DNA from 3 places in the Streptomyces sp. NPDC057697 genome. Region 1 is predicted to be linked to each of the others. Evidence: riboswitches for the same ligand, from Rfam matches in the RefSeq annotation. Region 1 holds a riboswitch; each other region holds the start of a gene.

Evidence for each region. A riboswitch is a leader RNA that binds a small molecule or an ion and turns the genes downstream of it on or off. The one in region 1 is predicted to bind fluoride.
Region 2: another riboswitch for fluoride. It lies ahead of ACFVFH_RS28355 (hypothetical protein); the one in region 1 lies ahead of ACFVFH_RS14415 (DUF2180 family protein).
Region 3: another riboswitch for fluoride. It lies ahead of ACFVFH_RS33435 (NUDIX hydrolase); the one in region 1 lies ahead of ACFVFH_RS14415 (DUF2180 family protein).

Annotation. Positions count from the first base shown of each region.
Region 1 covers NZ_JBHVJA010000004.1:275,536-277,728, reverse strand. The annotation lists gene ACFVFH_RS14425 (DUF211 domain-containing protein) at 1-40, shown strand, start outside; gene ACFVFH_RS14420 (hypothetical protein) at 37-582, shown strand; gene ACFVFH_RS14415 (DUF2180 family protein) at 819-1,025, opposite strand; fluoride riboswitch at 1,175-1,254, opposite strand; gene ACFVFH_RS14410 (phosphatase PAP2 family protein) at 1,382-2,026, opposite strand.
Region 2 covers NZ_JBHVJA010000013.1:19,804-21,996, forward strand. The annotation lists fluoride riboswitch at 477-540, shown strand; gene ACFVFH_RS28355 (hypothetical protein) at 1,001-1,369, shown strand; gene ACFVFH_RS28360 (NUDIX hydrolase) at 1,412-1,945, shown strand; gene ACFVFH_RS28365 (PP2C family protein-serine/threonine phosphatase) at 2,027-2,193, opposite strand, start outside.
Region 3 covers NZ_JBHVJA010000020.1:25,602-27,794, reverse strand. The annotation lists gene ettA (energy-dependent translational throttle protein EttA) at 1-470, opposite strand, end outside; gene ACFVFH_RS33435 (NUDIX hydrolase) at 477-998, opposite strand; fluoride riboswitch at 1,039-1,102, opposite strand; gene ACFVFH_RS33430 (MFS transporter) at 1,102-2,193, opposite strand, start outside.

The DNA of each region.
Region 1 (2,193 bases):
CGGTGAGTACACGGTCGAGGGCAGGCCCCGCCTCCGATGACGGGGCGCTTGGCCCGCGCGCTGACCCAGACGCGCCTGCCCCTGGTGCTGGGACTGACGGATGGACTGCTCAACGCACTCACGCTGGCGGGCGCCTCGCTGGTAGGCAGTGGTTCACCGATCTCCTACTCACTGGCCGTCCGGGTGGCGGTCGTCGCACTGGTCACGGCCGCGTTCTCGGTCTTCGTCTCGGACTACGCGGAACGCAGAGGCCAACTCGTCCGAGCCTCCCGTGAACTCAACCTCACCTCTCGCGGACACCTCGCGACAACAAGACTCGGGCATCTGGCTCTGCTCAGGTCGCTTCGGGCCATGGCGGTGGCCTGCGCCGCAAGCTTCGTCGGTGCGGTTCTGCCCCTGCTCGCGGGAGCCGCGGCACCCCGTCTCTCGTGGGGTGTGGTCGTGCTGGCCATCGGGGCGCTCGCCGCGCTGGGGGCGACGCTCGGGAAGGTGATCGCGGGCCGGATGGGGCTGTGGGCCATCACCATGGGTGTCGGCGGTGGTGTCGTCACATGGATCGGCGTGTGGCTGCACATCGCCTGACAGCCACGATCCCGGCCTCGGGGATCAGAACGGCGACGCGTGGGCCGGTGCTCGGACATGGCGGTGCCGCTCACCCGCTCCGGCGAGGAGAACCGCATGCGGAGAACCGAGGCCCGTGGCCTCCGGGCCGCCTCACCTCCGAGACCTGTCGGTGAGGCGGCAGCGTCGGCGAAAGTACCTGTGGATGTGGAAGGTTCGACACCGATCGATGCTACGGGTGTCGGCCGCCGGTCCGGCTAGGCGCTCTGCTCGGCCGTGGTACACGTCGGGCACAGGAGCCGCCGGGCGGCCCGGGGCAAGGTCGTCACGCCCAATCCGTTGATCCGGTGAAATGTCCGGGGCAGGACGGTGGAGTGGTCACCGCAGATTCCCGCCCCGCAGCAGTGGCAGACGGCAACGGCGGGCCGGCTGATGGCGCCGGTGTGGCAGTCGTAGCAGTTCATCGTTGGGTCCCTTCTTGTGGCATGTGCGACGCATGCCACATCACCGCCCGGAATGCCGGGCTGAGCGTGGGAATCGACGCATGCCGGGGACCGCACCAGGATGGCGAAACGGTTCAACCTGTGCACCTCCTCAAGGCATACGTCCTGACATGGAGTCAGGAGCCATCAGCCTCCGGAGGGCGGTTCGGGCCCGAAATCGACCCAGGCGGGTTCCATCGCCGGAATTCGAGTTGACCAGGTCCGTGCCGGTCAGTCAAGACAACGGAGACGTGAAGCGGGATGACCGGAGTCCACTGGCTCGTCGTTCACCGGACAACCGCCTTCATCCGGGGCAGACGGTCCGTAGCCGGGCTGCGTCACCTTCCGGTGCCGACCCGCCCTGGCCCGGATGCCCGGTGCGGACATGCGCCGACGGCTGCGTACGCAAGGTCGGCCGCGGCCGACCAGCCGTAGCCGAACAACCAGCCGCCGGCCACGTCCGTCGGCCAGTGAACCCTCAATGTCAACCGGCTGACTCCGACGACGGCGGCGACGGCTTCGGCAACGCCATTGCCGGTGTGCCGTCCCCTCGGCGCGAAGGCCAGGTGACAGGCGATCAGAGCGGTCGAGGTGTGCCGGGAAGGGAAGCTCGGGCCGTGGGTGGCCGCGAGCCTGTCTGCCGCAGGGGGCCTGGGGCGGCGGATCAAGTAACACAAGCCGGTGCGCACCGCGTCGGAGCTTGCCAGGACCAGGAGTGGCTGGAAGCGGACCGTCCAGGGCTCGCTGTTCCTGGAGAGCAGGCACCGAGCGGCCACTGCGGAGTAGGCCAAGGGCCGTGACCCCAGTGCGGTGACCGCCAGCCAGGCCCGCCGGGCGGAAGGGGCCTCGGCGGCCGGTAGTACCAGGTGCGCGTCGATGCGGTTCAGGGTGCCGTTCCGCCGGGCAGCGGTCGCCAGCAGTGCCGTCCCGAGGAATCCGGTGCCGACGCGAGACAGCATGCGTGGAAGGGGTGCGAGTGTCATTGTCCTGCTCCCTTCCGCGTCAGGGGTCCGGCATTGCGTGAACGGCCCTCTCCGAGCGGGCCGTAGTGCCGCAGACCCACTGGTACAGGTCCTCGTCTTGGCCGGTCGGCAGAGGCTCGCCCGCGACGAGCCGACAGGTGCCATCGGCCGTCGGCCTGGCGTTCGGC
Region 2 (2,193 bases), on a different contig from region 1:
GGGTGCGGCCAGGAGGGGCCCACTGCCCGTGCTCCGCCGAGGCACCGCACCTCGGCGGAGTACCGCGATCGGTGACACCGCGCATCCGACGCACCGGGGACCTTGATGTGAGCATGGGCAACGGCAACGGACTCGCACCGCTGGAACGGCCGCTCGGCTGTGTCTTCCGGCCGTAACGCGGCCATGAGAACCACGACGCCATGGCCGCGGCCGTGCGGCTGGGCTGCGGGGAGCGGGACCGGATCGATGTCCGCTCGGTCGTGGAGGGTCTCAAGACGGCGGACGAGGTCGCCGGGGCCGCCGCCGGAACGAGTACGTCCGCTATCGGAAGCCGATCGCTGGATGAGCCGTGTGCCCGCTTCCCCGTGTCCCCGTGTCCTGTGTGCCATGTGCCGTGTGCCGTCCGGGCGGAGGCCGGGCCGCGACCGACCCGCCCGGCCCTGTCTTGCTGATCAGGCGGGGTCGCGGGACGATTGATTTCATACGGCGATGAGGCTCGCCACAACCGCGGACTCCCCCGCTGATGGCCTCTGTATCCGATGTGCGTCTCTCGGGGCGCATACGAGGACAGAGGTGTGTCATGCCGGGAAGCGGTCCTGCACAGCCCGTGGCGGCTGGCCTGGTCTCGTACGTGCGGCACGGCGCGCTTCGTACGGATGAGGGATGGCCGATCCGCCGGGACCGGATCCCGAGCCCCTGGTCGAGGCATCCCCTCGCGCGCCGCGCCGGGACGAGATCCCCGCAGACGTCTCCGGCCCCCTCTCCCGGGATGGATGGTTCCGGGCCGCATCGGTGCCTCTGCCTCCGTGACGGGACGGCGGAGGCCGGGGCAGAGGCAGAGGCAGAGGCGTCGTACGTCCGCGCCACGCGCAAGACCCGCATGCCTTGTGCCGCATGCCTCGTGCCCCGCACCTTCATGCCTCACACCCCGTGCCCCATGCCCCCGTGCCCCATACCTCTCGCCCGTGCCCGATGTGGCCTGCCGCGACCGGAGGACATCATGCCGATCTTCGAGGAAACCGTGGCGGCCGAGGCGATCCGGGAGGCCGAACGCACCGTCATCAACGCCAAGTGGCACTGGTACGAGGAACAGGCTCTGGCAGAACTCGCCGCCCGCCCCGGACTGACCTGTACGCCCCTGATTCCGGGCCACCCGGTCATCCAGGTCGTCGCCTACGACGGCCGGCTCCTGGGGCGCGTTCGCCGCCGCACAGCCGGCCGGGGCGCCCGCTGGGTCGCCGTCCCCGCCGCCACGGCCCATGAGATCGGCCCCTGCCGCAGCGTGCGCGCGGCGGCTCGGGCCCTGGCGCGAGAGGCCGGGAGACCGCACCGCGGAGTCACCGTGCACATGAGGGCGGGCGACCGATGAAGTCCCGCGGCCCACTCGCGCACCACCGAAGGGAGACGCACCATGGCCATGCCGGAAAGTATCGAACTCCGTTGTTCCACCGCTCTGTTCCGCGAGGAGACAGTGCTCCTGCTCCATCGCACCTTCGCCGGGATGGACTACTGGGTGCTTCCCGGCGGTACGCCGCAGGAGAGGGAGAGCATGGCCGCCTGCGCGCGCCGCGAGCTGGCCGAAGAGGCCGGAATCTCGGCAGAACCCGTGCGCGTGGCCTTCGTACTCGAATCCATGGAACCCCACCGCGGACCACGGACCGTGGATCTCGTCTTCACCGTGACCGGATCGGCCCACGGCCAGACTCCCCGCGCCCGTGAGCCGGACACGGAACCGCAGTTCGTGCCCTTCCGCGAACTGCCGTACCTGGACCTGCGTCCCCCGCTGGCCGGGCACCTACCCGGCCTGGCGGCCCAGAGCGCACATCGGTACGCGCCCTACCTCGGCAACCTCTGGCGCCCCGGGCCGGAGAGCGTCGGCACGACGACGTCCGCCGACACGTTCTCGCGTTTCCTCGGGCGGGTCCTCGGCGGCGCCGGACCGTGACGTACCGGTCCGACTCCGTCGACCGCACCGCCGGGTGCCTCATCACCGGGTTCCTCACCATCGGGTGATCCGCCCGGTCGGTCAGGGCGTGCGCAGGGCGAGGAGCGCGATGTCGTCGTGCTGGTCATCGCCCATGCGGGTGAGCAGTTCGTCGCAGAAGATGGACAGGGGTTCACGGGCGAGCGCGGCCGCGTGCTGGCGCAGCCGTGTGAGGCCGCGGCCGATGTCCTCACCGGGGCGTTCGATGA
Region 3 (2,193 bases), on a different contig from region 1:
TCGGGAGGCGGGCAGCCCAGGGCGTCCATGGCCTGTTCCAGCCGGGATTCCAGGTCCCAGGCCCCGGACCGGTCGAGTTCTTCCTGCAACTCGCCCAGTTCGTCCAGCAAATGGCCCGACCGCTCGTCCCCGGCGTCGGCGTCGGCAAGGCGGGTGGTGATCTCCTCGTAGCGGCGGAGCCCGGCGCGGACACCGGCGACGCCGTTCTCGACGTTGCCGCGCACCGTCGCCCCGTCGTCCAGCGGCGGCTCCTGTTCCAGGATGCCGACACCGGTGCCGGGGGCGGGGAACGCGTCGCCCGCGACGGGCCGTTCGAGCCCGGCCATGGTCCGCAGGACGGTGGACTTCCCCGCTCCGTTCGGGCCCACCACGCCGATCTTGGCGCCCGACGGGACGGTCAGCGTGACATCGTCCAGGACCACCTTGTCGCCGCGCGCCAAGCGGGCCCCGCGCATCGTGTAGACGTACATCCCGGGTCACCTCCGCCGTCCGGCCGCCGGTGGTGCCGCCGCGTCGACCGGGAGGAGCACGGTCCCCGCGCCGTGCGGCCGTGCGGGGGCGGGCGCGTCCTCACCGGTCCTGTTCCGGTGCAGGGCACGCAGATCGTGGAGCAGGTTCTCCAGGGAGGGCCTGAGGTCCCGTTCCGGCAGGTCGTCCATCGGTACGAAGTACGGTTCGCGGCCGGGCTCGCACGTCCGCGGCCGGTCGGCGATCTCCTCGTCCGGGACGAGGACGATCTCCACCAGGCAGCGGCCGGTCCGCGGGTCGCGGATGTCCAGCACCACGGCGCAGTGCAGCGCGGTCACACGCAGACCGGTCTCCTCGCGCAGCTCGCGGCGGGCACAGGCGATCAGACCCTCGTCGGCCCGGACGTGGCCGCCGGGCAGCTTCCACACCGGGTGGCCGTCCTCGGTGCTGCGGACCAGCAGGACTTCGTCGCCCCGGAAGACGGCGACGGAGCAGCGGGTCTCCGGGAATCGTTCGGGGTCTCGCGGCATGGCACACCTCTGTGTCCGGGTGCGCCCGCGGGGGCGCACGGTGGATGCAGAGACCATCAGCGGGCGGTGCCGCGGTTGTGGCGAGCCTCATCGCCGTACGCAGTCAATCGTCGCCCGGTTCGATCCGGTCGGCAAGGCCGGGCGGCCGCCGGGCGGGCGGCGGGGGCCGACGCCCGGCGGCCCCGAGGCTCCTGCGCGTCGCGAGGAGCAGGGGAAGCGCCGCCAGCTGCGCGACGACGGAGAACACCACCAGCGCCGTGATCGAACGGCTGTACAGGACGCCCAGGACGACGCTGCCGACGAACCAGCAGATCCCGAAGCCGGTGTCGAACAGGCCGTAGGCGGAGGCCCGGTGCCGCTTCCCGGCCATCCCGGTGACCACGGACTTGACGATGGTCTCCTGCGCCGCCGCCCCCAGGCCCCACGCCATCACGCCCACCACCGCGAGCCCCGCGCCGCCGAGGAAGACCAGAGGGGCGAAACACGCCGTCAGGACCGTGGCCACCACCACCGTCAGCAGCCCGAACCGGTCGAACGCGCGGCCCAGCACCAGGGCCGCCACCGCCTCGGTCGCCATCGCGACGGAGTACAGGACCGGCACCCACGCCTCGGGTACGACATGGGCCCTGCCGAAGTGGTAGGCGATCAGCGGGTAGTCGGCGTAGGCCAGCGCGACGAGTCCCATCGCCGCCAGATAGAGCCAGAAGGCCCGGGGCAGCCCCGCCTCCCGGGGGAGGTCCTCCACCACTTCCAGGTCCGACGGATCCGGGTACTGCCACCGGGCGACCACCAGCACCACCAGGGTGAGCACGGCCGGAACGAGCAGCACGGCGAAACCGGCGCGGTAGCCGCCGCGCAGATGCAGCACCAGGGCGACGAGCAGCGGTCCGGCCATCCCGCCCGCCGCGTCCAGCGCCTCCCGTACGCCGAAGACCCGGCCGCGCCCGAGTTCGCCGGTGGCGTGGGCCAGCATCGCGTCGCGCGCGGGGTTGCGCATCGCCCGCCCGGTGCGCTCGGCGACGATCAGCACCGAGGCCGCCACCCAGTTGCCCGCCAGGGCCAGCAGCGGCACGACGGCCATCTGCACCAGGTAGCCCGTCAGGGTGATCGGCCAGTAGCGGCCCGTGCGGTCGGCCGCGTACCCGAAGACGAAGCGCAGCACGTAGCCCAGCAGTTCCCCGAGCCCGGCCACGAG